Regions from separate parts of the Kribbella sp. NPDC058693 genome, predicted to be linked through region 2. Evidence: riboswitches for the same ligand, from Rfam matches in the RefSeq annotation. Region 2 holds a riboswitch; each other region holds the start of a gene.
The links. A riboswitch is a leader RNA that binds a small molecule or an ion and turns the genes downstream of it on or off. The one in region 2 is predicted to bind thiamine pyrophosphate.

Region 1: another riboswitch for thiamine pyrophosphate. It lies ahead of thiS (sulfur carrier protein ThiS); the one in region 2 lies ahead of thiC (phosphomethylpyrimidine synthase ThiC).
Region 3: another riboswitch for thiamine pyrophosphate. It lies ahead of ACFWUU_RS28995 (purine-cytosine permease family protein); the one in region 2 lies ahead of thiC (phosphomethylpyrimidine synthase ThiC).

The regions. Positions count from the first base shown of each region.
Region 1 covers NZ_JBHXSQ010000004.1:1,189,861-1,199,875, reverse strand. Annotated here, with positions in the region: gene ACFWUU_RS32105 (YceI family protein) at 1-368, opposite strand, end outside; gene ACFWUU_RS32100 (pyridoxamine 5'-phosphate oxidase family protein) at 400-819, opposite strand; gene ACFWUU_RS32095 (hypothetical protein) at 872-1,273, opposite strand; gene ACFWUU_RS32090 (hypothetical protein) at 1,343-1,501, shown strand; gene ACFWUU_RS32085 (DUF5937 family protein) at 1,505-2,449, shown strand; gene ACFWUU_RS32080 (glycosyl hydrolase) at 2,552-5,110, shown strand; gene ACFWUU_RS32075 (LacI family DNA-binding transcriptional regulator) at 5,107-6,114, opposite strand; TPP riboswitch at 6,180-6,291, shown strand; gene thiS (sulfur carrier protein ThiS) at 6,284-6,487, shown strand; gene ACFWUU_RS32065 (thiazole synthase) at 6,489-7,262, shown strand; gene ACFWUU_RS32060 (DUF6807 family protein) at 7,237-9,099, opposite strand; gene ACFWUU_RS32055 (RidA family protein) at 9,244-9,546, shown strand; gene ACFWUU_RS32050 (serine hydrolase) at 9,543-10,015, opposite strand, start outside.
Region 2 covers NZ_JBHXSQ010000004.1:1,292,528-1,302,542, reverse strand. Annotated here, with positions in the region: gene ACFWUU_RS32675 (hypothetical protein) at 60-674, shown strand; gene ACFWUU_RS32670 (DUF2752 domain-containing protein) at 714-1,154, opposite strand; gene ACFWUU_RS32665 (RDD family protein) at 1,236-1,976, shown strand; gene ACFWUU_RS32660 (RDD family protein) at 1,983-2,528, shown strand; gene ACFWUU_RS32655 (hypothetical protein) at 2,531-3,085, opposite strand; gene ACFWUU_RS32650 (transposase) at 3,082-3,681, opposite strand; gene thiC (phosphomethylpyrimidine synthase ThiC) at 3,766-5,289, opposite strand; TPP riboswitch at 5,281-5,403, opposite strand; gene ACFWUU_RS32640 (lysophospholipid acyltransferase family protein) at 5,443-6,189, shown strand; gene ACFWUU_RS32635 (hypothetical protein) at 6,324-6,848, shown strand; gene ACFWUU_RS32630 (hypothetical protein) at 6,921-7,154, opposite strand; gene ACFWUU_RS32625 (inorganic phosphate transporter) at 7,168-8,304, opposite strand; gene ACFWUU_RS32620 (anion permease) at 8,392-9,390, opposite strand; gene ACFWUU_RS32615 (DUF47 domain-containing protein) at 9,393-10,015, opposite strand, start outside.
Region 3 covers NZ_JBHXSQ010000004.1:558,823-568,837, reverse strand. Annotated here, with positions in the region: gene ACFWUU_RS29010 (RNA polymerase sigma factor) at 1-354, shown strand, start outside; gene ACFWUU_RS29005 (methylated-DNA--[protein]-cysteine S-methyltransferase) at 347-913, shown strand; gene ACFWUU_RS29000 (class I SAM-dependent methyltransferase) at 1,004-1,687, opposite strand; gene ACFWUU_RS28995 (purine-cytosine permease family protein) at 1,714-3,042, opposite strand; TPP riboswitch at 3,038-3,156, opposite strand; gene ACFWUU_RS28990 (alpha/beta fold hydrolase) at 3,175-3,837, opposite strand; gene ACFWUU_RS28985 (hypothetical protein) at 3,834-4,676, opposite strand; gene ACFWUU_RS28980 (DUF3152 domain-containing protein) at 4,709-5,557, opposite strand; gene ACFWUU_RS28975 (hypothetical protein) at 5,707-6,657, shown strand; gene ACFWUU_RS28970 (ATP-binding protein) at 6,951-8,144, opposite strand; gene ACFWUU_RS28965 (GTP pyrophosphokinase family protein) at 8,294-9,310, shown strand; gene ACFWUU_RS28960 (MFS transporter) at 9,297-10,015, opposite strand, start outside.

The DNA of each region.
Region 1 (10,015 bases), 100 kb from region 2:
AAAGGCACCGTGACCGGATGCGTCACTCCGCGGATCGTCAGATCACCGGTCACGTCGAACGTCGTCTCGCCGACCTGCACGACCGTCGTCGAGACGAAGGTAATGATCGGGTACGTCGCCGCGCCGAGGAAGTCCTTGCGGAGTTGGGCATCGCGCCGTCGGTCGCCCGTTTCGATGCTGTCCGCGCGGATCGTGAGCTGAGCGCTCGACCTGGCCGGATCGTCGCCGGCCAGGTGTACGGCGCCTTCGAACACGTCGAACCGTCCGCGCACCCGGGTGGCCATCCGGTGGCGCGCGACGAACCCGATTCGCGTCCGCGCGGCGTCGAGCACGTAGTCACCGGTGAGCTGGTTGAGTGTCGTCGTCATGCCGGGTACGACGAGGCAGCGAGTCGAAGTGTCAGCCGATGACCCCCGTGGTGATGCGTCGCGGGGTGATGTCGAACATCGAGTCCTCGGGCGGATCGGCCAGGTACGCCGCGCGGAACTCCTCCGGCAGGTACTTCTCGACCATCGCGTTCAGCAGGTCTGAACTCAACGGAAGAAACCGTGCCACACCCTGCATATTCACGTACTTCGCGGTCGGTCCGTCGGCCGTCTGCACCGACAGCGACAACTCACCCGAACCCTCGCGATGCAACCGAGCCTTCTTCGACTTCGCCGGCGTCATCACCTGGAATCTGTTCTCGCCGGGTAGGTGGTGGAACCACACCGGTGTCACATGCGGCGACCAGCCCGGATCGTCGATCGCCAGCACGGCGACCAGCGGCTGCGCCAGGAAATCAGCTGCTTCGTCATCGTCCATCGTGCGAAAACCCATGCTTCCTCCACTCGTGAGGTCGCCACCGACCCTTCCACGAGCCACCGACAGTTCAGCGCGTGGCGAGAGCAGCCGCGACCTCGAGCAGCGCATCGTGGTACGCCTGGCTGGTGAGATCGGCGAAGGTCGACGCAGGCCAGAAGCCGGGACGGCCGGCCCGGATTCGCTCTATCTGCTGCAAAGCAGCCGGGCTGTAGACAGCCTTGACCCGCCAGTTGCTCAGCTGCCCGGTCTGGACCCTTGCCGCGACGAACCGCGCGGATCCCCGGCCCCGGCCGACTACCTCGACGGTTTCCCAGCCCATGCCGCCGAAGCCGTCGGGGACGTAGAGCTTGGCGCCTGCCGGGAAGATCTTCAGCCCACGCCGAGTCTCTTCGCCACCGGGTCCGTACGGTCGCTCCTCGACGACGTTGGCGACGATGCACCAGACAGCCGGCGGCTCTTCTGACGTCACCTCGGTCAGCCTAGTAGCAAGCTCGGTGGTTCATACTGCCGTCGTACGACAAGAGACGAGGAGGGGTTGATGAGTGATCAGGATCCAGTAGAGCCGGATCTGACCGAAGAGGAGACTGAGGTCGGGTTCGATCTGGGGACGGATGTGGCGGAGCCGCAAACGCAGTACGGCACGGAGAACTTCGACATCGCCAACGACCTCGGCTACGGCAACGGGCCGGCCAGCTAACAGGTGCTGACTTACGAGCTGACTTCGCGTGATCTGGCGGAGGTGCGGTTTGCGGTGTCGCCGGTCGCGGAGATGGTGTTGTCGTTGCGCGCGCTCCGGGAGCCGGGGAGGTTCCCGCTCCAGCTGGGCTGGGTACGCGCTGTCCAGCCCAAAGTGACGGAGCTCGACTGGGACGTACTGCGGTGGCTCGTCAACGACACCATGGGCAGCCCGGACTTCCTCACCCCGCGACCGACCTCGCCTCTCACCCAGCTCGCCGACGAGCTCGAGATCATCGCCGCCGTCGACCGCGAAACGTACGAGCGCCAACTCGTCGCGGTGAACGGCGAACTCCCGCCAGACCTCACCCTCGAGAAAGTCATCGACGCACTCCGCCAGTACTGGGACGCCATGATGGCGCCGTACTGGGACCGGATGCGCACCCTCCTCTCGGCCGACATCAGCTACCGCGGCCACGTCCTCACCCAGCACGGCACCGGCGCCATGCTCAACGGCCTGGCGCCGGCGATCTCGTACGCCGACGGACTCCTCAAGGTCGACCGCGTAGCCGCCATCAGCCGGACCGAAGCCATCGACGGCCGCGGACTCGTACTCCAGCCGAGCCTCTTCGGCCCACATGCCGTGATCCCGTTCGACCCCGGAGCCGAGCCGATCCTGGGCTACCCACCCCGCGGCCAGGCCAACCTGTGGTCCGTCGTCGAGCCGCCGTCGCAGCAGGACCTTGCCCAACTCATAGGTACGCCGCGCGCCCACATCCTCGAACTACTGACGCATCCCCGCACCACGACAGACCTGGCCGGAGAGCTGAAGGCGACACCGTCGGCCGTGAGCCAGCACCTCCAGCTGCTCCGCCGTACCGGCCTGGTCGAGCCGCAACGCACCGGCAAGCAGGTCTTGTACCGGCCGACCGAGCTGGCCGCCCTACTGACTGGCGCCGAGCTCAGCTGACCTGTTGACACCAAGATCACCCACAGCGATAGTACAAATCGATTTGCATAACGTCGTGGCAGCCGACGTCTCACCTACACCGCCCTGATTCAAGGAGTCGGCATGAGACGTAGTCTTGCCATCGTTCTCGGAGTTCTCCTCCTCTGCTTCGGCACCATCGCCCCAGCCCATGCGGCGACCCTCGCCCTCACTCCCCTCACCCTCGGCAACGTGTTCACCGACGGCCAGCAGGTGAAGGTCGGCCTCAGCACCGACGCGTCATCCGTCACCTGGTCCGCAGCCGACGTCAACGGCACTGTCGTCGCCACCGGCAGCCAAGCCGCCGCGAGCACGCTGCAGATCTCGGTCACCACCCGCGGCTGGTACAAGCTGACCGTCCAAGCAGGCACTCTCAGCGCCCAGACAACCTTCGCAATCCTCAGCCCACTCAGTACGGCGTCAGTCGCAGGCCTCACTACCAACCACGTCGGCGATTTCGAGAACACCGCGGAAGGCTGGACCTTCTACCCAGGCAGCGAATTCCCCGGCGCAACCGGGAGCTTCGCGCTCGACACCACCGACAACCACTCCGGTACCAGCTCCGGCAAACTGGCCGGGAACTTCAGCGCCGGCGGCGCGTACGTCAGCGTCAACCGCACCCTCCCGTCGGTCAACGCATCCAGCGTCAGCTTCTGGGCCAAGTCCCCCAACCTGACCTTCCTCACGTTCCGCATCACCGACTCCACCGGCCAGGTCCACCAGCAGCGCCTAACGTTGTCTGGGGCAACTGATTGGCAGCCGCTGAGCGTCACCCGGTTCGACGGCGGCAAGCAGTACGTCCACTTCGGCGGCGCGAACGACGGCGTCTGGCATGGTCCTGCCAAGGGGCTCGAGATCGTCCTCGACAAGGGCGCGATCACCGGTGCGACGAGCAGCAGTGTCAGCCTCGACGACTTCACCCTCAACGCCCTCTCGACCAAACCGACGACACCGCTCGGCGACTACGAGAGCGCGGCCGAAGGTTGGTCGTTCTACCCAGGCAGCGAGTTCGTCGGCGCCACCGGCAGCCTCACCTACGACACGACGAGCCTGCAGGCCGGCGCGCAGTCCGCGAAGCTCTCTGGTGACTTCACGGGCGGCGGCAACTACGTCGCGATCCAGCGCACCCTCGTTCCGATCAACCTGACCGCGCTCAGCCTCTGGGTGAAGACCAGCCAGTTGTCAGCCATCGGACTCCGGCTGACCGACGCGACCGGCCAGGTCCACCAGCAACGCCTCACGCTGTCCGGCTCGACGGCCTGGCAGCAGCTCAATGTCACCACCTTCAACGGCGGCACCAGCTACCTGCACTTCGGCGGCGCCGACGACGGCATCTGGCACGGCCCCGCCAAGGCGATCATGCTGACGCTGGACAAGAGCCTGATCATCGGCGGCGGTACGACGGCCTCCGTCAACGTCGACGCGGTCGCAGCGACGACGCCAACGACGTACAACGGAGTCGGCACGCATTTTGCCGGTTCCTGGGCGCCGGATGCGATCCCGCTGGTAAGCCAGGCTGGTGCGCGGACGGCGAGAGATGAGGCGTACTGGCCCGCCGCCGAGACCACCGCCGGCACCTACGCGTTCCCGGCCAAGGTCACGACGTACCTGCAGTCCTTCCAGTCCAACGGTCTCGACCCGCTGATGGTCGCGGACTACGGGAACTGCCTCTACGACTGCCCTGACCAGCTGTTCAACGCGCCGTACACCGACGCCGGCCGGACCGCGTTCGCCAACTACGCCAACGCGCTGGCGAACCAGTACCCGCAGGTCCACAACCTCGCGGTATGGAACGAGTGGGACGTCAATGCCGCAGGCCCGGCCAACAAGACGCCCGACAGCTACCTCGCGCTGCTCAAGGCGACGTACACGAAGGTGAAGGCGACCCATCCCGATCTCACCATCGTCGGCGGCGGCGACACCGACGTGACGCAGCAGGCCTGGTTCCAGACGTTCTGCCAGCTCGGCGGGCTGAAGTACCTCGACGTGGTGTCGATCCACCCGTACAACTTCCTGCACGCACCGGAGACCCTTGGTACCGCGATCGATCAGGTGCGGGCGACGATCCGGCAGTACAACGGCGGCGTGGACAAGCCGATCTGGATCACCGAGGCCGGCTGGTACACCGGCGCCGGCAGCGCCGTACCCGTCGACGAGCCCACGCAGGCGATGTACATGGCGCGCGAGATGCTCAACGTCCCCGGGCACGACGTCGACCGGTTCTACATGTACGACTTCAAGAACGACGGCATCGACCCGGCCGCGGCCGAGAACAACTTCGGGCTCGTGCACAACGAGGCCGACGCGCTCGGCAAGTACACGCCCAAACCGTCGTACGTCGCCTACGCAACCGCTGCCCGTCAGCTGCGCGGCGCCACGTTCCTCGGTAAGGAGAACCCGGGCAACGGCTTGATCGATCAGGTGTACGCGGCGAACGACGGTACGCCGTTCCGCGCGATCTGGGCCGCATCCGGATCCAACACGACGGTGACGGTCAACGCGACCGGCCCCGTCCAGGTCACCAGCCTCTACGGCCTGACCAGCACGATGACACCTAACGCAAGCGGCCAGATCACGGTCACAGTCGGCGTGTGGCCGACGTACATCTCGGGCTCGACCGTCACCTCGGTGACAGCCCCCTAAGCGGACTCCCGCGGTACGACGGAAGGCGCGAACAGAATGCGCTGCGGCAGGCTGGCGGTGGTGGCCGTCTCCGCCAGCCTGCCCAGCAGAACCCGCCCCACCGCGCGACCCTGCTCGCGCGGATCCCCCGCGATCGTCGTCAACGACGGCGAGATCAGCGCGGCGGCCTCGATGTCGTCGAAACCCATCACCGCAAGGTCATCTGGCACGCGAAGGCCGCGAGCCCGGGCAACATCCAGCGCGCCGATCGCGACCATGTCGTTCGTGCACAGCACCGCTCGAGGCGGTTTGCGCAGCTCAAGCAGCTTCTCCATCCCGGCCGCACCACCGGCGCGCGAGAACTCCTCCCGGACAACCAGCTGACTGTTGAACCGCAACCCGGCCGAGGTCAGCGCACGCCGATAACCCTTCACCCGATCAGCAGGCGGCCCGTCCCCCGAAGCACCAGTGATGAACGCGATCCGGTGATAGCCCCGACCGATCAGGTACCGCGTCGCGATCTCCCCCGCCGCGAGATCGTCCGAGGTCAGTACGTCGATCCCCGCCGAGGCCCGCCGCCCGCCCATCAGCGCCACCGGGATCCCGGCCTCGACCGCGGCCGCGACATCGCTCGACTTGCTGTAGTAGCCGGCGAACACGATCGCGTCGACGCTGCGAGTCACCATCCGCGCGACCAGATCCTTCTCGGCCGCAGGCGAGCCGTCCGTGTTCCCGATCAGCACCTGGTACCCGGGCTCGCTGACCACGTCGAGCAGACCGCGCGCGACCGACGGGTAGAACGGGTTGGTGATATCCGGCACGATCAGCGCGATCGTCAGCGTCCGCTGCATCCGCAGGCTGCGCGCGAGCTGGTTCGGCTCCCAACCGAGCTCGTCCATCACCGACCGCACCCGCGCCCGCGTCACCTCCGACACATGCCGCCGTCCCGACAACACGTGCGAAACCGTCGTCGGACTCACGCCGGCCCGGGCAGCCACGTCCGAGATCCCGACCCGCTTGGCCAAGGCCTCCCCCTCCCAGGGCGCTTTTGGTCACGATATCCGCCCTCACGCGGGAGAGCGCTATAGTCGAGAACGTCCGCGGGAGCTCGCCGGGAGTGGGCTGAGAGGGTGACTACGCCGTCACCGACCGCTGAACCTGAATCGGGTAATTCCGGCGTAGGGAGGAAGCGCGATGGAATCCGTCTGGGTGAACGGTACGGCGATCGACGTACCGGCCGGCAAGTCCGTGGCCGAGCTGATCACGGAGTACTCCGATCGCACCACCGGGATCGCGGTCGCGGTGAACCAGAACGTGCTGACCAAGGCCGAGTGGGCGCAGACCGCGTTGCGGAGCGGCGACCGGGTCGAGATCGTCAGCGCGACGCAGGGAGGCTGACATGGATGATCCACTGGAGCTCGGCGGGCGGACGTACACGTCCCGGCTCATCATGGGGACCGGCGGTTCGGCCAACCTGGAAGTGATGGAGGAGGCATTGATTGCCTCCGGCACCCAACTGACCACGGTCGCGATGCGCCGCCTGGGCACGGGGCACGAGGGCTCGGTGCTCGACGTACTCAAGAAGCACAACATCGAGGTACTGCCGAACACGGCCGGCTGCCACACCGCTGCCGAGGCCGTGCTGACCGCGAAGCTGGCGCGGGAGGCGTTGGAGACCGACCTGATCAAGGTCGAGGTCGTCGCCGACGATCACCTGCTGCTGCCCGACCCGTTCGAGCTGCTCGATGCCGTGGAAGCCCTGGTGGCGGACGGTTTCACCGTGCTGCCGTACACGAACGACGACCCGATCCTCGCCCGCCGGCTCGAGCAGGCCGGCTGCGCCGCCGTCATGCCGTTGGCCGCACCAATCGGTTCGGCGCTCGGCATCCGCAATCCGCACAACATCGCGCTGATCGCGGAAGCGGCCAACGTGCCGGTGATCGTCGATGCCGGGATCGGTACGGCGAGCGACGCCGCGCTGGCGATGGAGCTCGGCTGCGACGCGGTCATGCTCGCGACCCCGGTCACCCGCGCGGAGAAGCCTGCCCTGATGGCCGCCGCGATGCGCGACGCCGTTTCCGCCGGACGCGCCGCACGCCTCGCGGGCAGGGTGCCGCGCCGCTGGCAGTCCGCGTTGGCGTCGTCGCCTACAACTGGCTTGCCAATGTCTTAGCCTCGGCCAGATCCACGCGACGATCCAGCAGGAGCGCGCTGAGCGACAACGTCAGCTCCTGATTGGGCTGTAACGTCAGCGGGTCGTCCCACGAGAGCGCGGGGCACGCGCCGACGTACGCGTCGACGCGGAGGAACCACGGGCGGACGTCGGCCGGCTGGACCAGCAGCAACGTGACGTCACCTTGGACGAATCCCAGCCACGGGCTCGTCGAGCGGAAGGCGGCATCGAGACCTTCGCCATCAGCTGAAAGGACCGTCGTTTCGACCAGGGGTAGCCGCCAGAAGATCCCGCCGTACGCGGCGCCTTCTCGGCCGACGGTGGCTGGGCTTTCGATCTGTACCGGGCCGTAGCGCGCGGTGAGGACGCTCTCCCAGTCGAGTCGCCACCCGCCGGCAGCGAGTTCGCCGACCAGACGACGACGCTCGACCAGCTGCGGTCGGCCTTGTTCGTCGTACCAGGTGATGTCGTCGATCAGCTCGGGCCCGTCGGCCGTGACGCCGCGGCTGCGTTGCTGACCGTGGTTCGTCAGCAGGGTCGGTCCTTGATCGCGGACGTACGTCCGGCCACCCCAGTGCGAGGTGCCGTTGACGACCGGCACGGCGAGCGAGACGCCGTAATGATGCCGATGATCGACCGGGCTCACCTCGGTCAACGAGTGCCCACCGAGCGTGCGGACCGGGTGCAGATACGGCCGAGGCGCATGTACTTGCGGCATCCGCCGCCCGAACTCGTACCGCGCCAGCATCCCCGAATCGCTCCCGAGCGCGAAGATGTCGCCCTGCCGCCGCCAGCCGACCAGATCAGCGGACGTACCACTCCGCGACACCGGCGCCTGCGGCACCAGCCCCGTGCTCGCCCGCACCGCCAACCGCAGCTCCGGTACGTCGTCCGCGTCGCCGTTCGGCGCAGCGATCGACGCGTGCAACCGCCGCCAGGCCAACTCCCCGAGATCCTTCTGCGGCACGCGAACCGTGGTCAGCGACGGTACGGCGAACCGCGCCAGCCCGATGTCGTCCATCCCGGTCACGGAAAGATCAGTCGGTACGGCGACCCCGACCTCATTGAGCCGGGCCAGCAACCCGAAGGCGACCAGATCGTTGAAGGCGACGACCGCCGTCACGTGCGACTCGAGCACCCGCTCGACCGCGGCGTACCCGTCCTCGATCGACCGCCCGCACTCGAACCGAACGAGTTCCAACCCAGGGATCTCCCGCTCGGCGACCTCGAGCGCCCGCAGCCGGAGCGTGTTGGACGCACTCGCCGCCGGCCCGGACAGGAACGCGAGCCGACGATGCCCCAGCCCGACGAGATGATCGACGACGATCCGTACGGCGCGGCCGTAGTCGACCACCACCGACGACACCTCTTCCGGCCCTTGCCGGTTGACGAGGATGACCGGCTGCACCTGCGGCAACAGCTCGAGCAGCCGCTCCTCATCCATCCGCGGCGAGACCATGATCAGCGCATCGCACCGCCGCCGCGCCTCGATCGCGATCGCCGCCTCGGCGCTCGGATCCTCATCGGTCTCGGCGACCAGCACCCGGTACCCGGCCGCCGCGGAAGCGTTCGTGATGCCGCGCAAGATCTGCTGGAACAGCGGGTTACCGAGATCCGGCACCACCAGCGCGACCATGTTCGTCCGGCCGAGCGACAGGCTGCGGGCGAGGTCGCTGGGCCGGTAGTTCAGCCGCTCCGCGGCCGCGCGCACCCGGGCGACGATCTCGGGTGCGACACTGAGACGCCCGTTCATCACCCGGGACACGGTCGCCCGCGACACCTCCGCCAGGCGCGCGACGTCGGCGATCGTGATCGAGTCCTTCGGTGTCCGGCCCACCCTCGTATCCTCTCCCGACGGAAACCGGTTTCTCAACCCTTGCCGGGGTATATCTGGTGCATGAGCAACCTGGAGTATCCGCGTGCAGTTGGAGTTGCCCCGGGCAACGGTTACAGCCATGTCGTGACCGGTCACGGGCAGTGAGTGGCGATCTCCGGACAGGTCGCGCTGGACCCGGACGGGAAGCTCGTCGGCGTCGGCGACCCGGGAGCCCAGGCAGAGCAGGTGTTCGCGAACCTGGAGCACTGCCTGGCGGCCGCCGGCGCGACCTTCGAGCACATCGCGAAGATGACGATCTTCGTCACCGACATGGCCAACATGCCTGCGATCCGCGCGGTCCGCGACCGCTACATCCCAGGCACCAAACCAGCCGCCTCGGCCGTCCAGGTGGCAGCTCTCTTCCACCCCGACGTCCTGCTCGAGATCGAGGCCTTCGCCATCGTCTAGCGCAGTAGGTCGACGGCCACGCGTGCGGCCTCGCCGATCGCGGCGTCCACGCGTGGCTGGCGGATGTCGCCGCGCGCGGCAAGCGTGAAGACCGCGAGCGCGTACGCCGTACCACCGGGCAGCGTGACCACGCCGACCTCGTGCCGCAACGCCCCGAACGTCCCGGTCTTCCCCGCGACACGCACGCCGTCGTGCGGGAAGCCGGACGCCAGCCGATGCAGGAACACCTGCCGATGCATCGTCGCCTTCACGAACTCGGTCTGCTCCGGCGACAACAGCTCCCCCGCCCACAACCGCCGCAGCAGCAACGTGAGGTCGCGGGCGCTGCTCGCCGACGCGTTTGCAGCCTCGTAAACCCCGGCCGGATCGGTCCGATCGTTGTCCGCGAGTACGGCGAGTGCCGCATCCGGATCGTTCGTTCTGGTACGCCGTTGCAGGTCGAGCAGGTTGCCCGCGGTACCGCGGCGTA
Region 2 (10,015 bases):
CGAACCTGTGGAAAAGATAGCCTCTGGGGATTCCTCGACGTTCTCAGAAGGGAACCGCGGTGAGCACTCCGACGCCACCTCCCGGCGACGACCAGAACGACCAGAACCGGCCGCAGGACACTCCCGAGACCCCGGGTGAACAGCCGAGCCAGTACGGCCAGCCGAATCCGTACGGCCAGAGCCAGCCTGAGCAGCCGGGCCAGTACGGTCAGCAGCCTGGGCAGTACGGCCAGCAGCAGCCGGGATACGGCCAGCAGCAGTACCCTGGGCAGCCTGGGCAGTACGGGCAGCAGGGCCAGCCTGGGCAGTATGGCCAGCAGCAGCCGGGTCAGTACGGTCAGCAGCAGGGCTACGGCCAGCAAGGCGGTTACGGCCAGCAGCAGCCGGGTGCGTACGGTCAGCAGCCCGGCCAATACGGCGCGTACGGCCAGTCCGGCTATGGGTACGGCGGCGGCGCCGTACCGCAGAACAACACCCCGCAGACGCTGGCGATCATCGGCATCGTCTGCCTGGTGATCTGTACGCCGGCCTCGATCGTGCTGGGGCTGATTGCCCAGGGCAAGTTCCGCGAGCAGGGCCGTTCCGACACGCTGGCAAAGGTCGCGTGGATCGGCGGCGCCGCCCTGACCGGCCTGGGACTGCTGTTCTACATCATCGGACTCGCGTCCAACTGATCCTGCTCGTCGCGGGGCCGGCGTGGCCCCGCGACGGCGTCAGTTCAGGTTGCGGGCGACGCCGTACACGACCAGCAGGGCGATGACGCCCTTGATCAGCCAGTCCGCAACGCGCGGGCTCATCGACAGCCTGGGCAGGCGCACCAGCCGTAGCGATTCGAGGCCCCAGGCAAGCACTTGGTAGCCGACGGCAACGCCGACGAGCGGGCCGAGCACCAGGATCACGGGGTTGAAGTGCCAGGCGGCGTCCAGATCGCCGCGGAGCAAGGCGGCCGCCATCCGGGTCGACCCGCAGAGCGGGCAGTTCAGACCGGTGGTGGCGTGCAAGATGCAAGGCACGCCGATCCGGCCGCCGGACAGCTGGTACAGCCCGGCCAGCGCGAACCCGCCGACACCGACCGCGGACAGGCCCCAGACCCGGCGGTCCAACGGCTGGACCGGACCGGCCGGCCGGAGTACGACGCTCTGCGAGACGCTCACCCCCTAACGGTAACTCTCAACCGGTGGGATCCGTCGACAGGTCTGAGCCGTCTGACCCGTAGCCTGCAACTCACTCCTCACATGTCTTCAGTAGAAGGGATCGTCGTGAGCAATCCGACGCCACCGCCGGGTTACGGCCCGCAAGACCCACAGCAACCGGGTCAGTACGGCCAACCCGGCCAGTACGGTCAACCTGGTCAGCCGGGGCAGCAGCCGGGCCAGTACGGGCAGCAGCCGGGGTACGGCGGCCAGCCTGGCTACGGGCAGCAGCCGGGTTATCCCCAGCAGCCTGGTCAGTACGGCCAGCAGCCGGGGTATCCGCAGCAGCCCGGCCAGTACGGCCAGCCGGGTCCCTACGGCCAGCCTGGTCAGGCGTACGGTCAGCCCTACGGCCAGCCGGGCTTCGGCGGGATCCCCGGCAACCTGGCCGCCTGGCCGAACCGGGTCGGCGCCTGGTTCGTCGATGCGCTGATCGTCGGTGTGCCGTCCGGTATCGGCTCCGCGATCGCGGGCAACACCAACAGCTCGGTGCTGGCGATCATCGGCCTGATCTTCTACCTGGCCGGCGTCGGACTCGCGATCTGGAACATCCTGATCCGCCAGGGCAGCACCGGTCAGACCGTCGGCAAGCAGGTGCTCGGGCTGAAGCTCGTCGGCGCCGACACCGGCCAGCCGATCGGCGCCGGCAAGACGTTCCTCCGCCAGCTCACGCACATCCTCGACGGCCTGGCCTGCTACATCGGCTACCTGTGGCCGCTGTGGGACGAGAAGCGGCAGACGTTCGCCGACAAGATCAACAACACCTACGTCATCAAGCTCTGACCTGTCGTGAGCACCCCTCCCACAGGGCCGTACGACGGTCAGTATCCACCGCCTGGTCAGTACCCGGTACAGGGCTACAACCCTTACGGGCAAGGCTTTCCGGGCGGCGGGTACGGCTATGCGCCACCCGGCCGGCTGGCGGACTGGCCGATACGGGTCGGCGCGTCACTGGTCGACTCGCTGATCATGGCCATTCCGTCGATCGCCGGGGTGCTCGCCGCACTGGTCATCGACGGCGACCAGGACGAGTTGGGCACCGGCGGCGGGATCGCGATGATCGCCGGTTTCCTGGTCGCCTTCGGTATCTGGGTGTGGAACCGCATCATCCAGCAGGGCCGCACCGGCCAGTCGTTCGGCAAGAAGGTGACCGGCCTGCGGATCGTGGACGCACACACCGGTCAGCTGATCGGCATGGGCAAGAATCTCGGCCGCGAGGTCTGCGCCCAGATCTTCAATCAGCTCTGCTTCCTCAACGTCCTCTGGCCGCTGTGGGACGACAAGAAGCAGACCTGGCACGACAAGGTCGTCAGCGACATCGTGATCAAGAGCTGACGTCAGTGCGAACGCAGGAGACCGGCGCAGGTAACTGCCCACAGCACGCTGGTGAAAGTGCCGATGATGAACCGTTCGGCGACGGCCTGCGGAGTCACTGAGGCCGGCTGGTCGGGGCTGCGGAGCTCCGGGTACCGGGCAAGGCCCTTGATCGCCAGTACTACTGCGATGCCTTCCGGCCAGCCGGCTACCAGGGACGCGTAGATCGCGGTCCGCTCGAGGGCTCCGATCAGCGCGCCGCCACGCAGTACCTCACCGGCTTTCTGGGTCGACTGGGCTCTGGTGTTGTTCCGGTCGACCAGGGCGAGCACAGACGTCGTCAGCGGGCCGCCGCCGGTCACTGCCAGCCCTCCGGCGAGCAGGAGCAGCACGTTCCACCAGCGCTCGGCCCAGCCGGCCACTCCGTGCCCTGACAGCAGCAGTACGCCGACAGCAGCGAGACAGGCGAGCATGACGCCGCTGATCACGATCTCGAGGTTGGAACCGGACCTGGGCACCCATGCGAGCACAGCAAGGATCAGCCCGGCGGCCGTCAACGACAGGACCAGCGCCGTCACGCAGCGACTCCAGCACCGAGCAGGTCCGCGGCCAGCACCCGTCCGCGCTGTTCCTCGGCGAATCCCGCCGCCTGCGCACGTTGCGTCACCGCCGACTGGCTGATACCGAGTTTCACGCCGATCTCCCGCCTGGTGAGTCCTTCGGCCAACAGGTCCGCCACTGCCCAGCCACGCTCGCTCCGGCGCCGCAGTACGGACGCCATCAGCCACAGCACCGTCTCCACCTGCTCCGCGACCCGCGAGTCGGCCCCCACCACATTCACATGGTGGGGGCTCGACTTGGCCTTCGTCACCGCCTCACGGGCGAACACGAACGCCTCACCGCTGCCTGCTCTGGTACTGCGGGGCAGCGGCTGGGTCACCTCGCCGATGCCGAGCCCGACGTACCAGGAGTCGGCGCGGAGCAGCTCTACGATCACGTCGACCGTCGACCGGGCCTCCGAGAACACGCCCTGTACCTCGTCGCCGGCGGTCCGCTCGAACCTCCGCAGCAGTCCGGACCGGCGCGGGCGGCGGTTCAGGGAGTTCAGCAGCTCGGGTACGAGATCGCTCGTGCTTCGGCTGCCCCGCTGATCTACCGTGAGAACGAAGACCATCGCCCTGCACCTCCTTCTGAACGGCTTAAGGCTACAGTCTTATTCACGTAGAGTGAAGGACAAAACCTGAATCGCTTCAGCCGATTACTCCCCGTATTCGGCCCGAATGTCGGCGGTGATCCGCATCGAGCAGAACTTCGGGCCGCACATCGAGCAGAAGTGGGCGGTCTTGGCAGGCTCGGCCGGCAACGTCTCGTCGTGGAAGGACCGGGCCGTGTCCGGATCCAGCGACAGGTTGAACTGATCCTCCCAGCGGAACTCGAACCTTGCCTTGGACAACGTGTCGTCCCAGTCCTGCGCGCCCGGGTGTCCCTTGGCCAGATCCGCGGCGTGAGCAGCAATCTTGTACGTGATCACACCCGTCTTCACGTCATCGCGATCCGGCAGCCCGAGATGCTCCTTTGGCGTGACGTAGCAGAGCATCGCCGTACCCAACCAGCCGATCTGCGCGGCGCCGATCGCCGAGGTGATGTGGTCGTACGCCGGCGCCACATCAGTTGCCAACGGCCCCAATGTGTAGAACGGCGCCTCGCCGCACAGCTCCTCCTCGAGCCGCACGTTCTCGGCGATCTTGTGCATCGGCACATGTCCCGGGCCCTCGATCATCACCTGTACGTCGTGCTCCCAGGCGATCCTGGTCAGCTCACCCAGCGTTCGCAGTTCCGCGAACTGCGCCTCGTCGTTCGCGTCCGCGATGCACCCGGGCCGCAGCCCGTCGCCGAGCGAGAACGTCACGTCGTACTCCCGCAGGATCGAGCACAGCTCCGCGAAATGCGTGTACAGGAACGATTCCTGGTGATGCGCGAGGCACCACGCCGCCATGATCGACCCGCCGCGCGACACGATCCCGGTGATGCGTCGCGCGGTCAGCGGCACGTACCGCCGCAGTACGCCGGCGTGCACGGTCATGTAGTCCACGCCCTGCTCGCACTGCTCGATCACCGTGTCGCGGTACACCTCCCACGACAGCGCGGCCGGATCGCCGTTCACCTTCTCGAGCGCCTGGTACAGCGGCACCGTCCCGATCGGCACCGGCGAATTCCGCAGGATCCATTCCCGCGTCTCGTGGATGTTCTTCCCGGTGGACAGATCCATCACCGTGTCCGCGCCCCACCGGGTCGCCCAGACGAGCTTCTCGACCTCTTCCTCGACCGAGCTGGTGACGGCGGAGTTGCCGATGTTCGCGTTCACCTTCACCAGGAACTTCTTGCCGATGATCATCGGCTCGCTCTCCGGATGCCGCCGGCTCGCCGGTATCACTGCCCGCCCGCGCGCCACCTCGGCCCGGACGAACTCCGGATCGACGCCCTCCCGGACGGCGACGTACCTCATCTCGCCGGTGATCGTCCCGGCTCGCGCATGCCCGAGCTGGGTCAGTCCCGGGCGCTCCGCGATCCACTCCCGCCGCAACGCGGGAAGGCCTGCCTGTACGTCGATCTGCGCCGACGCGTCGGTGTAAGGACCGGATGTGTCGTACAGGTCGAAATGCTCCCCGTTCGTCAGATGCACGCGACGAGCCGGTACGCCGAGCTCGCCGCGATAGATCTTCTCCGAGCCGGAGATCGGACCCGTCGTCACCGTCGGACGGATCGTGCTGACATTCACCATGCTGGTGCTCCCTACGCCGGAATTACCCGGACAGGTTCGGCGGTCGGCGGCGCCGGGATCAGAACCCAGCCGCCCTCTCAGCCCGCTACGGTGCGAGCTCCCGCGATCTCAAGTTGTCACGACCACCCTAGACGAAGCCTGTAGCGTCCAGGTATGCGCGACCTCGTGTACCCGCCCGTCATCGCCTTCGCCCGGACCTCGTTCAAGGTGCTGGACCTGAAGCTCCGCCTGACCGGCACGGAGAACGTGCCCCGGACCGGCGGTGCGCTGATCGCCCTGAACCACATCAGCTACGTCGACTTCATCCTCGGCGGGTACGGCGCTCTGCCGAGCAAGCGGCTGGTCCGGTTCATGGCCAAGGAGGTGCTGTTCCGCAACCGGTACTCCGGTCCGTTGATGCGCGGCATGCACCACATCCCGGTCGACCGGGACGCGGGCGCGGCGTCGTACCAGAAGGCGCTGGAGTACCTGGCCGCGGGCGAGGTGGTCGGCGTGTTCCCGGAGGCGACGATCAGCCGCTCGTTCGAGCTCAAGGAGTTCAAGTCCGGCACGGTCCGGATGGCGGCGGAGGCCGGCGTACCGGTGATCCCGATGATCCTGTGGGGCACGCAGCGGATGTTCACCAAGGACCATCCGCGGGACTTCTCCCGGCACCGCCCGATCTCGATCACCGTCGGCGAACCGATCACGGTGACGCGCGACGACGACGCGGCCGAGGCGACCGCACACCTGCGATCCACGATGGCCGGGATGCTCGACGAGACCATCCGCGCGTACCCCGAGCAGCCCGCCGGCGCCTGGTGGCTGCCCGCGGCCTACGGCGGCAGCGCGCCGACCCCGGCCGAGGCCGAACGACTCGACCAGGAAGAGCTCGCCCGCCGGGCCTCCAAACGTCGTTAAGACGGCGGACAGGACCTTGACCCTCGGGGCGGAACGAGGGTACGAAGGCTTTCGTTGACTGAGCAGGAACCTGGGGGGTCCCTGTGCGGCGGGCCGGTGTCGGTGGCCTGCGACACGAGCGGGCGGGGAAGGTTTTGTTCGATTCACCGGAAGAGCTGCATCTGTTCGACCCGGGCGCGATGACTCCGGCGCCGCATGTGGCCGAGCACATCCCGGACGCCGGAGCGTTCTTCGTCGACTGGGCGACCCGCGGGCTGAATCCGGAGCGCGCCCGCGAGATCGAGTCCGCGGTGAACGGCCGGCGGAACCCGAACGGCTGGTTCCCGCTGGAGACGCTGGACAGCATCGGCAGCAGAGGCTTCTGGCGCGGGCCGCTGACCTACCTGGCCAGGATGACGGCCGACGACCCGAAGATCCTGCAGGAGTGGGCCTGTGACGGCCTGCGTGACGAGCAGGTGGGCCGCATCGAGGCGACGGTGGACCACCTGCTGCACCAGCAGGGCCACGCCGCCGCTGCGACGTGGGCGGTCGCCGTACGGCCGCGGACATACCTCGACGCGGAGGTACTGGGCGACCGCCTGTTGGCCGCGTGGGAGTACAACCTCGGCTCGATCCGCGCCAAGGACGTGGCGAAGTCGGTCCGGCGCTGGAACCGCTGAGCCGCACCCTGAGAAGACGTACGACGGGCAGCCGCCAGACCGCCCGTCGTACCTCTCAGAGACTCAAGAGACTCAGTGGAACTGCGGGATGATCAGGTACAGCCCGTACAGCACCGCGGCCAGGCAGCCCGCGAAGCAGAGTGCCGCGACGCCGGTGTCCACGACGGACGGCTGCCGCTTCGCGTCGATCGCGACCGCGCGCCGCGACATCGCGCTGACCCCGAACGCGAACAGGACCGCCAGGCCGACCCCGAAGATCAGGCTGGCCAGTGCCACCTGACCGAGTGAACTCCAGTCGATGTGCATCGCCGTACTCCTCTCAGGCCGCCGCGGCCGAGCTGGCGGCCGGGGTGGAGGTCGGGTAGTCGTTCACGTTCTTCGACGTGACCGGCTTGCGCCGGGAGGCCGCGTAGATGGCGACACCGGCCGCGACCGCGAGGATCGCGATGATCAGCACGCCGATGTTGCCGGAGTCGGCCACCCGCCCGGCCAGCGCGCCGACGATCGCGGCGGCGGGCAGCGTGAGCACCCAGGCGACGGCCATCCGGCCGGCCACCGTCCAGCGCACCTCGGCCAGCCGCTTGCCGAGACCGGCGCCGAGGATGCTGCCCGAGCAGACCTGCGTGGTCGACAGCGGGAAGCCCAGGTGGGACGAAGCCAGCAGGACCGCGGTCGAGCTGGTCTCGGCGGAGAAGCCCTGCGGCGACTCGATCTCGGTCAGGCCCTTGCCCATCGTCCGGATGATCCGCCAGCCGCCCAGATAGGTGCCGGCGGCGATCGCGAGTCCGGAGGACAGGATGACCCAGACCGGCGGCGCAGAGCCCGAGGCCAGGGTGCCCGAGGTGATCAGCACCAGCGTGATCACACCCATCGTCTTCTGCGCGTCACCGGTGCCGTGGGCCAGCGACACCATCGAGGCGGACGCGATCTGACCGACCCGGAACCCTTCGGTGACCGTCTTCTTCTCGGCCCGGTGGGTGATCTTGTAGGCCAGGAACGTGCCGAGCAGCGCGACGACGCCGGCCACGATCGGCGCGGCGACCGCCGGGATGATGATCTTCTGCACGACGGTGGTGAAGTGCACGGCGCTGCTCCCGGAGGCGATCCAGGTGGCGCCGATCAGGCCGCCGAACAGCGCGTGCGACGACGAGCTCGGCAGGCCGACGTACCAGGTCATCAAGTTCCACAGCACGGCGCCGACCAGGCCGCCGAAGATCACCGGCACGGTCACTTTGGCGTCGTCGACGATCCCGCTCGAGATCGTCTTGGCGACCTCGGTGGAGATGAACGCGCCGACGAGGTTCAGCACGGCGGACACAGCCACCGCGACCTTCGGTTTCAGTGCGCCGGTGGCGATCGACGTCGCCATCGCATTGGCGGTGTCGTGGAACCCGTTGGTGAAGTCGAACACCAATGCGGTGATGATCACCACGACGACAAGGAACGACAGATCCATCCCGATCACTTCCCTAGGCGGACGATCAGTAACGTCGATCGACCGTAGGCCCGGTGAGTGAATTTGAAATGAATGGAACCAGGGAATTTACTCCAAGATCAGATGTGCCAGTTCGTAGATGAGTGCTGCGACGATCCCGGCGGCCGGGATGGTCAGGACCCACGCGATCGCGATGCTCTTGGCGACACCCCAGCGCACCGCGGACAGCCGCTTGGTCGCGCCGGCGCCCATCACCGCGGAGGTGATCGTGTGCGTGGTGGAGACGGGGGCGTGGAGGCCGATCGCCATCACGTACAGCACGGTCGCGGCGACTGCCTCCGACGCGAACCCGCGGGCCGGGTCCAGGTGGATGATCCGGCGACCGAGCGTCCGCATGATCCGCCAGCCGCCGGAGTACGTGCCGAGCGAGATTGCCGTCGCGGCCGAGATCTTGACCCACAGCGGGATGCCGTCGCTCTGCTGTGCGTGCCCGGTGGTGACCAGCGCCAGGAAGATCACGCCCATCGTCTTCTGCGCGTCCTGGAGTCCGTGGCCGAGCGCCATCGCGGCGGCCGACAGCGACTGCGCCATCCGGAAACCGCGTGTGGTCTTGCCGGGATTGCTGCGCCGGAACAGCCAGAGGATCGCGACCATCAGCAGGAACGCGCCGAGGAAGCCGACCGCGGGTGACAGCACCATCGGGATGACGACCTTGTCGATGATCCCCGACCACAGGACGGTGCTCGCCGAGGCGAGGCCGGCGCCGACGAGGCCGCCGATCAGTGCGTGGGTCGAGGAGCTCGGCAGGCCGAAGTACCAGGTGATCAGGTTCCAGGTGATGGCGCCGATCAGGGCCGCGATCACGATCACCAGGCCGTGGGTCCCGGACGGCGTGCTGATGATGCCCTTGCCAACGGTCTCGGCGACCTCGGTGCCGGCCAGCGCACCGAGGAAGTTGAAGGCCGCCGCCATCGCCAGCGCCACCCGCGGAGTGAGCGCCCGGGTGGACACCGAGGTAGCGATCGCGTTGGCGGCATCGTGGAAACCGTTGGTGTAGTCGAAGACGAGCGCGATGAGGACTACGGCGATGACGAGCGCGAGCTCCACGCTCAGCCCTCCTTGACGGCGATCTGCTCGACCGTGTTGGCGACGTGCTCGAACGCATCGATCGCGGCCTCCAGCAGGTCGACCACGGTCTTGAGTTTCATCACGGTCAGCGCCTCGTACTCGCCGCTGAAGAGTTTTGCGATCAACCTGCGGTGGACCGCGTCGCCGGTGTTCTCCAGGCGGTTGATCTCGATCCAGTACTCGGCCAGGTCCTTCATCGTCCGCAGCCTGGGCATGGTCTCAGCGGTCAGCTGGGCCATCCGCTGGAGTACTTCGATCTGCTCGGCGATCTCCTCCGGCAGCTTCTCCAGGTTGAAGAGGTGGACGGTGTCGACCGCCTCCTCCATGAAATCCATCACGTCGTCGAGATCGGAGGCCAGCCGGTAGATGTCCTCGCGGTCGAACGGGGTGACGAAGGTCGAGTTCACCCGGCGGATGATCGAGTGGGTGGTCTCGTCGGCCGCGTGCTCCGCATCCTTCATCTCGGCGGCGATCTGGTGACTCGAGGAGAGGCCGGTCCCCGCCGTACTGCCGAGCAACTCGGCCAGGATCCGGGATCCGTCCACGAGGTGGTTGGCGGACTCGGTGAAAAGGTCGTAGAACGTCGGGTCGTTCGGACGCAGAC
Region 3 (10,015 bases), 730 kb from region 2:
GCCGCGTACCCGGCACTGACGTCGGCGAAGAACCTGCGCAGCTGGCTCCTCACCATCACGGCCCGGTGCGCGACCGACGTACACCGGGCGCGGAAACCGCAGCGCCCGCTGGACGAGGCGCCACCGGTGGCAGTCGAGGGCCCGGACGCCGCCGCCTGGCCGGACCCCGACCTCTGGCGGGCGGTCAACGAGCTCCCGGAGCGGCAACGCTTCGCGATCACGCTCAAGTACGTCGGCGACCTGGACCACCACGGCGTGGCCGCCGCTCTGGACACCACGCCCGCCGCATCGCGCCGGCTCGTCAGCGACGCGCTCGCGACCCTGCGCAGCAAACTCGGAGTAGACAATGACTGATCTCGAGAGCCGGCTGACCCGGCTCGCCATGCCCGACCTGAAACCACCTGTCCTTCCCGACGCCGACGTGGCCTACACGCTGCACGACACCCCGATCGGGACGATGCTGCTCGCGATCGCGCACGGCCGCGTTGTCGCCAGCTCGTTCGGCGACGAGGAGACCATGACCACCCGCCTCGCCCGGGCCGTGTCCCCGCGCGTACTCCGGCAGGCCCGCCCGCTGGACGACGTACGGCGACAGCTCGACGAGTACCTCGCCGGCACTCGTCATACCTTCGACCTCGAGGTGGACCTCGCGCTGGCAACGCCGTTCCAGCGGCTCGTCCTCACGGACCTGCCGACGCACACGTCGTACGGCGCGACGACGACGTACGGAACTGTTGCCGCCGACATCGACAAGCCCAAGGCGGCGCGTGCGGTCGGTACGGCGCTGGGCGCGAACCCGGTCTGCGTCGTGCTGCCGTGCCACCGGGTCGTCGGCGCGAACGGAGCCCTCACCGGATACGCCGGCGGGCTCGACGCAAAACGATTCTTGCTGAATCTCGAAGCAAAAAGCTGAGTTTTCCGGAATTCCCCGGAATGGTTTTAGACTCGGCAAAACAAGGAGCAGATCCCCAATGTGGAGTGGGGATCTGCTCCTCCTGACGTGTCAGGAAGTTGTCGGCTGGTGGATCTCGAGGATCAGTCGGCGACGGCCGCCCCAGTCGCGTTTGTAGACCTTGTAGTCGTCGATTCCGGCGGCCGCGCAGAGACGCCCGTAGCTGATCTCGTCGTGGATGAAGTGCACGCCGCTGCGGTTGTCGCTGAACTCGGTCGTGACGATCCGGTGCTCAGGGCCTTGCCGCATCCCGTTCGCGATCTCGGCCGCGGTCGCCGGTCCCCAAGCGGGGCCCTCGATGATCGCGATCCCGCCCGGCTTCAGCACCCGGGAGATCTCGCAGATCGTCGAGATCTGCTCGTCCTCGGCGAAGAGTTCGTGGAACGCCGTCCACAGGCAGATCACCGCGTCGAACGAGTCCCACTTGTAGGGCAGGTCGGTCATCGAGCCGATCGCCCAGTCGATCGCGAGCTCCTCCTCGGCCGCCTTCGCCTTTCCGGCCTCGATCAGGTTCGGCGAGATGTCCAGCCCGCGGACGACCTTCCCGGCCTTGCGCAGCGGCAGCGCGACCCGCCCGTACCCGCAGCACAGGTCGAGCACCGACTCCTTGCCGTCCAGCAGCTCCTCGACGGCCTTGACGATCAGCGCGTCCCGCTCAGGCGTCGTACGAGCGGCCAACCCGTCGGCCCCGAGCTCCGCGTACTCGGCCCGGCTGCGCAGTGCGGAATTCAGCATGCCGCAAGTATTCCGGTTACTCCGGGTCAGTTGTCCAGCGCCCGGGGCTTGAGACTACCTAGCGCTACCGCTGCAACCATGGAGACGACGATCGACGTGTACGTCGCACCGAGCCACGTCGGGACCGGGTGGTTGTTGAAGAGCGCCTGCTGTACGTCGGTCCAGAACGGCGACCAGCCGGCCACAGTGCCCGGGTTCACCAACTGGTACGCGACGAATCCGATCAGCCACGCGAGCGTCGGCTGCCAGCGGAACTTCGCCGTACCCGAAACGTCCCACTTCATCTTGCTGACCACGAAGAAGTCGGCGATCGCGACCGCGAACAACGGGATGAAGACCGAGCCGATCAGATACAGGAACTGCGTGTAGTTGCCTAGGTCAACCAATAGCGCGAGCCCGGTGGCGAGCACGCCGATCGCGACCGAGATCCACCGGCGGTCGATGTGGCCGATCAGGTTGTGCGCGGCCATCGTGGTCGAGTAGACGTTCGCGTACGCCTCGTCGACCTCGTCCACCAGCAGTACGAACAGTGCGATCGCGCCGGCCGGCAGTGTGACCAGTGCGGTGATCACGTCGTCGCTGTTGGTCTGCAAGGTTGCCACCGCGACGACGCCGAGGGCGTAGTACCCGATCGCTGCCAGGCCGTAGCCGAGTGCAGAGCCACCGAATGCAGCCTTGTTCGTGCGCGAGTGCCGCGTGTAATCGGCGGCGAGCGGCGCGAACGACACGACACCCGCGGCGGCGAGGTCGACGGCCGGCCAGAAGCCGAACACGCTGTCCTGCGGCAACGCGTGCACCGGCTTGCTGAGCACCTGCACGAACAGGTAGACCGACGCGATCAGCACCAGCCACACCATGAACTTCCGCAGGATCCGCACACTGCCCAGCGGCCGGACCGCCATCGTCGTCGCGATGATCCCGGCCAGTACGACGAACAGCCAGCGCCAGCGTTCACTCGTCACCGCGACCGCGGCCTGTGAGATCACGATGATCTCCATCGTCGCCCAGCCGACGTTCTGCGCGATGTTCAGCACGGTCGGCGCGATCGAGCCGCGCCGGCCGAACAGCCCACGCAGACTCGCCATCGCCGGCGCACCGGTGTGCGAGCCGAACACAGCCGCGCCGCCCAGCACGAGCGCCCCCATCCCGCAGCCGACGACAACTGCCAGCAAGCCCTGCCACAGCGAACCCGTGTACGCCGCAACGAGCGCACCGGTCACCGGACCGAACAGTGAGATGCCGAAGTTGCCCCACAGCGTGAACTGGTCGAAGAAGCCGAGCGTCCGCGGCGCATCGGTGGTGAGAACGAGCGGCGCCTCGGTGCTGCTGGCAGGACGAACAGCGGTATCGGTCATGAGTGACCCCAATCCCTACGCCGGCATTACCCGGTCAGGTTCAGGCGGTCGGCGACCCAAGCTGTCGCCCTCTCAGCCCGCGCGTGTTCGGTGCGAGCTCCCGCATAGGTTTGTGCTGCTGAGTCTAACTCGTCAGCTAGTTTCGGGGAGGGCGGCCGCTCGTTCTATGAGAGCGGCGAGCTCCGGGCCGTTGGTGACGACCGGCATATGCGCGCCGGTGTCGAAGGTCCGGGCCTCACCGTGGCTGAGCTCGGCGAGGCGCTGGACCCACTCCGCCGTCGAGAGCAGGTCGTGCTTGCCGCGGACGATGAACACCGGCGCCTTGACCTGCGAGATCACCTCGGCCAGGTCGTGGTGCCGGGATGCCTCGACGGCGCGGGCGATCGTCGGCAGCGTGGTCCGCGCGTACTGCGGAGTGACGGTCCGGATCAGCTTGGGCGAATCCGGTACGGCGGATCCGAGCCAGCGCACGGTCCGGTCGACCCAGCTCGTCATACGGCCGTCGCCTGCCGGTGCGACCAGTACGACGGCGTGGGCGAGGTCGGCGAACCGGACTGCTGTTTCGACGACGATCTGGCAACTGGCCGAGTGGCCGACGATGACGGACCGCTCGCGGATCTTCTCGGCGAGGGCGACCGCCAGTGCGCGCGGGTGCAGGTCCTCGCGGGCGCCGGCGGGTTCGCCGTACCCGGGGAGAGTGACCACGTGGTACGGCGTGATGAGGTGTTCCACGGTCTGGGTGTACGACTCGGGGCCGAGGCCCAGGCCGGGCACCAGGACGACAGGTGCGCTCACTCCCAGGGGGCCTTGACCGGTGGACCCTTGACGACCGGGTTCGGTACGTCGGGCTTCAGTTCGCGGTACCCGAGGAACAGGCCGGCCGCGAGGATCAGCAGACCGGCGCCACCCCAGCCGTACGCCGTGGGCAGCCGGTCGACCGAGCCGTCGATGGAGCCGAGGCCGGTGGACAGGACCATGATCAGCCAGACCAGAATCGGTACGGCGGAGATCGCGACCAGGCCGAGCCCGACCAGCTCGGCCGGCTCGGGTTGGCGACCGGCCTTGCGACGCGCGAGCACGTCGCGGATCCACATGAACAGTGCGGCCGCGCCGATGACCACGAGCAGCAGCTGGCCGATCGCGTCGATCACATCGGTGCGGAGCGGATGGTTGAGCGGTGAGCCCGGCGCCTGCGAGATGTCGCGCAGCGAGACGCGCTGGACGGAGATGACGAGCAGGCCGTAGAAGCCGGCGATCACGGTGGCCAGGCCGACGACCCGGGCAGCACGTGGGTCGCGTGGGGCGACCTGTTGGTCTCGGCCGTACGCCGGGAGGTCGTGTGGCTCGGGAGCCGACGGAGCGCCGTACGGCATGCCGGGGCGGTAGCTGGGCGGCTGGGCGTGCTGCGGACCGGGCTGCGGGTGCGGCGGGACGCCGTACTGACCGGGTGGGGTGCCGTAGGGCTGGGGCGGCGCGTACGGGCCTTCGGCCGGCGGGGTGCCGCGGCCGGTGCCGTACGTGCCACCGCCGTACGGCGTGGGCGGGGCGTAGTGGTGGTCCGGTTGCTGTTGCGGCTCCTGCTGCTGCTCGGGCTGCTCGCCCCGGCCGTACGTCGGGAAGTCCTGTGACGACATTCGCTCTGCTCCCTCCCGTCGTACCTAGTTTCTCAGGTTGCCTTGATGGTCGGCCAGGCGTTGGGCAGACAGCCGGCCAGGCCCTTGGTCTGCTGCATCATCACCGGCGCGGGGGTCTTCGGCTTGGTGCAGGTCGAGTGCCCGTGCCCGAGCGCGTGACCGACCTCATGGTTGACCAGATAGCTGCGGTAGAGGTCGACGTTCCCGTTGTACGCCGGGATCCCGTACATCCAGCGCTTCGCGTTCAGTACCACCCGGTCCTCGACCCGGCAGGACACCTCACCACCGGTATCGAGCGGCAGACACAGCTTGTCGGTCAGCGTCGGCGTCGCGAGGATGATCCGGAGGTCGGCGTCCACCTTGTCGGTCCGCTCGAAGCTCACCGGATGCAGCGCCTGCCAGCCGCGCGGATCCGTCAGCGTCTTGTGAATAGCCGCGGCGACCGCGGCTCCGTTGATCGACAGCCCTTGCTCGATCTCCACGCGGTACGTGAGCTTGTCGCGCACCCCACTCGCCTTGTTGAACCCAGGCACGACCGCAAGCTTCCCGGTCGACACCAGCACGTTCGGCTTGGCGTTCTTCGGCTTCCGCGTCAGAGTCGGTGCCGGCCGCAACGGAGTGGTGAACTTCTGCGTCGGCGTAGCCACCGGCTTAGGCGTCACGCTAGGCGTCTCCACCACCGGCGCCACACTCACCGGTTCCTCAGCCCCCGCAACCGCCTCGGCCGCAAGACTGGCCCGATGCGCCACATCCGGATGCGCAACCACCACAGTCCCGAGCACCGCAAGCGCGGTGACAGTCAACCACTGCCCCTTATAAGACTTCCGCCGACTATGCCGCCCACGCGCGCCCGCACGCTGGCCGCTCCGCCGGGTGGTCATGACACTCGACCCTACCGACTCCCCACCACGCCACGAAAGAGCAGTTTCGTTAAGCCCTGGTGAGGTGGGCAGAAAACTTCCGCCGGCCAGCTGGCAACTGCGGCCCACTCGGTGATGACTGGACAGCAGTCCGGTGCTAGAGAGTGCAGATGACGAGCATGGGGACGCTGGTCTTCGGCCGACTGACCGAAGCCTGGCGAGGAGAGGCGACGGACTTCACGCCGCTGCTGGTGGAACGTCTGGACCAACTCGGGAGCGCGATCGGTGTAGACCTGGCAGCCGCAGGGCAATCGGAAGTTAAGACAACGGGCGGACGTCGCATCGACATCGTCGCTCAGGTCGAGGACGGCACAGAGTTCGTGATCGAGAACCAGTACGGCAGAGCGGATCACGATCATCTGACCCGAGGCCTGGCGTACGCCGTCGCGCGGCGAGCACGTGGGCTGGTGGTGATCGCGGAGCAGCACCGCGACGAGTTCCGCGCGCTGGCCGAGTACCTGAACGACCTCGCCGCCAAGGACAGCGAGCGAGGCATCAGCGTTTGGCTGGTCGAGGTCAAGGCGGTGCGGATCGGCGAGAGCCCATGGGCGCCGCTCTTCACCACGGTGGTTGAACCCAACGAATTCGTGATGGCTGTCATCGAGACTGAGACGAAGACCAACCTGACGTCTCTGACCGAGTTCTTGACGGCCTGCGACACACCGGAGATCCGGGAGACCGTCACCGAGGTCGTGAAGGAATGGGATGCCGCCGGCCACAAGCGGCGACTCGGTCCGAACCACTTGGTGCTGGAAGCACGCGGACCGTCGAAGCGCGGTCTTCGCACGGTGGTGACGCTCTACACCGACGGCCGAGTGTTCGTCCCGTTCCTGTCGTACGCGGGATGGAACAGCGGCATCGCCGTCGAGCCTTTGACGACTGTGGAATTCCGCCGACGTGCCGACGCCCTGTTCGGCTTCAACGGTTCGGAGCAACAGGCACGGACCGCGCCCGGATGGCTCGAGCCCGACCGGGTTCCACAGTTGATGACGTTCTGCTTCGAGATCGCCGAGGCGTACTCCGATGCCCCGGCGTCCACCTCCCCGACCATGTCGGATTGAGCTGCGCTGCTCGGGGATGGCCCGTGCTCGAGCCGGTTGCGCGCGATCACCAGCCGCGGACGGGTAGACGCCGGCCTAGGTAGTCGACCGCGCGGCAGCGCGCACACGGGCGGCAGCCCGCCGCGTCCGGCGGCAGCCGGTTAGGGCGGCGGCAGCCGCAGAACCCGGCGATAGCCGGAAAGGATGCACCGGCGATAAGCCGGGGGGTGGGTGGGCAGCGTGCGTAGTGGCCGCGCCGAGGAGCGGAGCGACGAGAGGCGGCCGCGGAGCGCGCGGGGGCTGACCGCCTGCAGTCAAGCTGTGCGGGTGCGGAGGAACTTTCCGAAGTGGGGGACGGTGAAGGCGACCGTGCCGCGTTCGGCGGAGAAGACGAGGCCTTTTTTGATGAGGCCGTCTCGGGCTGGGGAGAGGGACTGGGGTTTGCGGTTGAGGGTGCTGGCTACCTCGGCGGTGGGGACGGAGCCGTCGTCGACGCCGATGCCCAGCTCAGCCATGGCTCGCATGTACTCGCGCTCGGCGGGAGTAGCCCGTTCGTAGCGGGAGCCGAAGAAGCCGACTGTCAACTCAGCAGAAGCCTCGGGAGCCGCGACGGCGACGTCCTTGATGGTGATGGGAGACGTGGGCGCGTGGTCCCAGGTCGAGTGCGCGAACGCCTGCACGAAGTACGGATAGCCATCCGTCTGCGCATACAGCTCGTCGAGCGCCTCTTCGTCGTACTGCACGCCTTCGCTCTCCGCCGGCACCATCAGCGCCCGGTCGCACGCATCACGCGCCAACCGATCAACGCGCACATACCGGAACAACCGCTCGGAGTACGACTTGCTGGCCGACAGCACGGCCGGCAGATGCGGCAGCCCGGCACCCACGACAACCAACGGCGCACTCTGCTGCGAGATCTCATGACAAGCCGCGCACAGCGCAGACAGGTCGTCCGGACTGATGTCCTGCATCTCGTCGATGAACAGCCCGACCCCAACAGACAGGTCACCAGCCAGATCAGCAGCGTCGGTGAACAGCTCGATCAGGTCCATCTCCAGATCACCGGAGTCGGCCCGCCCCTTCGCCGCCGCCACATCCACCGGCGGATGCCACCGGATCCCTTTCCGGTCCTCCGCCCCCGTCCGCAACGCAAAAGCCTTCAGTACTGCGCTGAACTGGTCGACCCGCTCATCGTCGCGATGCCGATGCCCCAGCTCCCGCATCGCGGTATGCAGCGCCTGCGCGATCGGCAACCGGATGCTCTGCTCCGGCCGCGCCTCGATCTTCCCGGTACCCCAGGCACGCTTGATCGCCTGCGACCGCAACGTGTTGAGCAGCACCGTCTTGCCAACACCCCGGAGTCCGCTGAGCACCAGGCTCCGCTCCGGCCTGCCTGCCGCGACCCGCTCGAGGACCACCTCGAACTGCCGCACCTCGATGTCGCGTCCGGCCAGCTCAGGCGGCCGCTGACCGGCGCCGGGCGCATAGGGATTCCGGATCGGATCCATGCTTTCACTCTATGAGCCCGTCTAGCGTTTTCCGTAGATTGACCAATCAAGGACCAGAGCGTGTCGCGACCGATCTCTACAGCTTTCTAGCGAAATGACTAGAAAACGATAGACACCACGAGCGAGCCGAAGAGCACTATCGTTCCGGCATGCAGCTGGAGTGGGCTCGCCAGGCGGGGACGTTGTACGAGCGGGTGCACCAGCAGTACGTCGGTGGCGCGCGCAAGCTCGAGGCGCTCATCAACGAGCTGATCGGTGAAGAAGAGGGCATCAACTACCTGACCGCGACCGCCCGCGCCAAGGACCCGGAGTCGTTCCTCGCGAAGGCGGCGAAATCGCATCCGGACGACCCCGGCCGACCGAAGTACGACGACCCGCTGAACCAGATCACCGACCTGGTGGCGGCGCGGGTGATCACGTTCCTGGTCGAGGCCGTGGACCGGGTGTGTGAGGTGATCGAGGAAGAGTTCGAGATCGTCGAGCACACCGACATGGGCGCGCACACCCGGGCGCAGGGCGTGTTCGGGTACGCGAGCAAGCACTACCTGGTCCGGTTGAACGCGCACCGGCGCGAGCTGCCGGAGTACGCCGTACTGAAGAACCTCGTGATGGAGATCCAGGTCCGTACGGCGGTCCAGCACGCGTGGGCCGAGTTCGAGCACGACATCCGGTACAAGCTGGACATCCCGCCGGCCCGCAAGCCGGAGTTCGACCGGCGGTTCCTGCTCGCCGCAGCGTTGATGGAGCTGGCCGACAACGAGTTCACCGAGATCGACCGGCTGTACCGCGAGCTGGCGGCGACCGCGTCGGACAAGGCCCCGCTGGACCTGACGACCGGCACGCTCACGACGTACCTGACCCGGCGGTATCCGGACGCGCCGCACGCCAAGACCACTCACTACGCGTGGATCCTCGGCGTCCTGCATCGCCTCGGCGTCACCACCGAGGAGCAGCTCACCGACCACCTCAGAGGCATCGACAGCGAAGCAGTCCAGGCCGCCATGACCCACAGGGCCCCGGCCGGCACCGTACGTCGCCTGGACGACGACCTGCTCGCAGCCAACGGCCCTGCCTACCTGACACTGTTCCCCGACGAGGAGCGCCGCCAGAAGATCCTCCGCGGCCGCCTCAAGGCCCTGACCCGCGCCGGCATCATCCAGCCTTGACGAGGGCGTCCGCAGTACGTCGGGCCCACGCACTGGTTGTGATGAGCCCGAGGATCAGGACCAGCGCGCCGCAGCCCGCAATGATGTACCAGCAGAGCCGGGCGGCGTCGACGAAGCCGGTCTCGAGCGGGCCGACCAGGCGGGCGGTCAACACGGTGCCGGCGATCGCGACACCCAGCGAGGCGCCCACCTGCCGACTGGTCGACGCGATGGCGGCTGCGACACCAGCCTGGGAGCGGGGCATGCCGGAGACCGCCGCATTGGTGATGGGCGCGTTCAGCATGCCGAAGCCGAGTCCGAAGACCAGATAGCCGATCAGCAACTGCGCCGTGGACGTAGTTGTACCCAACCGGGACAGGATCAGGCCGGACGCCGTCAGCATGGTCCCGGCGACCACCAGCGGTATGCGCGGACCACGGTGACCGACCAGCCAGCCCGAGATCGGTGCGAACACCACTGTCATCGCCGCCATCGGCAAGGTCAGCAATCCGGCATGCAAAGCGGTGAAACCGCGTGCCGACTGCAGATAGAGCGAGTTGAGGAACAGGAACCCCGACAGCGCCGCGAACCCGCACACCGCGATCAACGTGGCCCCTGAGAACGGCGCGCTCCGGAAGAAGCGTGGCTCCAACAGCGGCTGGTCCCGGCGGCGTTCGTAGTACACCAGCGTGACCGCGGCCGTCACGCACACCGCGAAGCACCCGA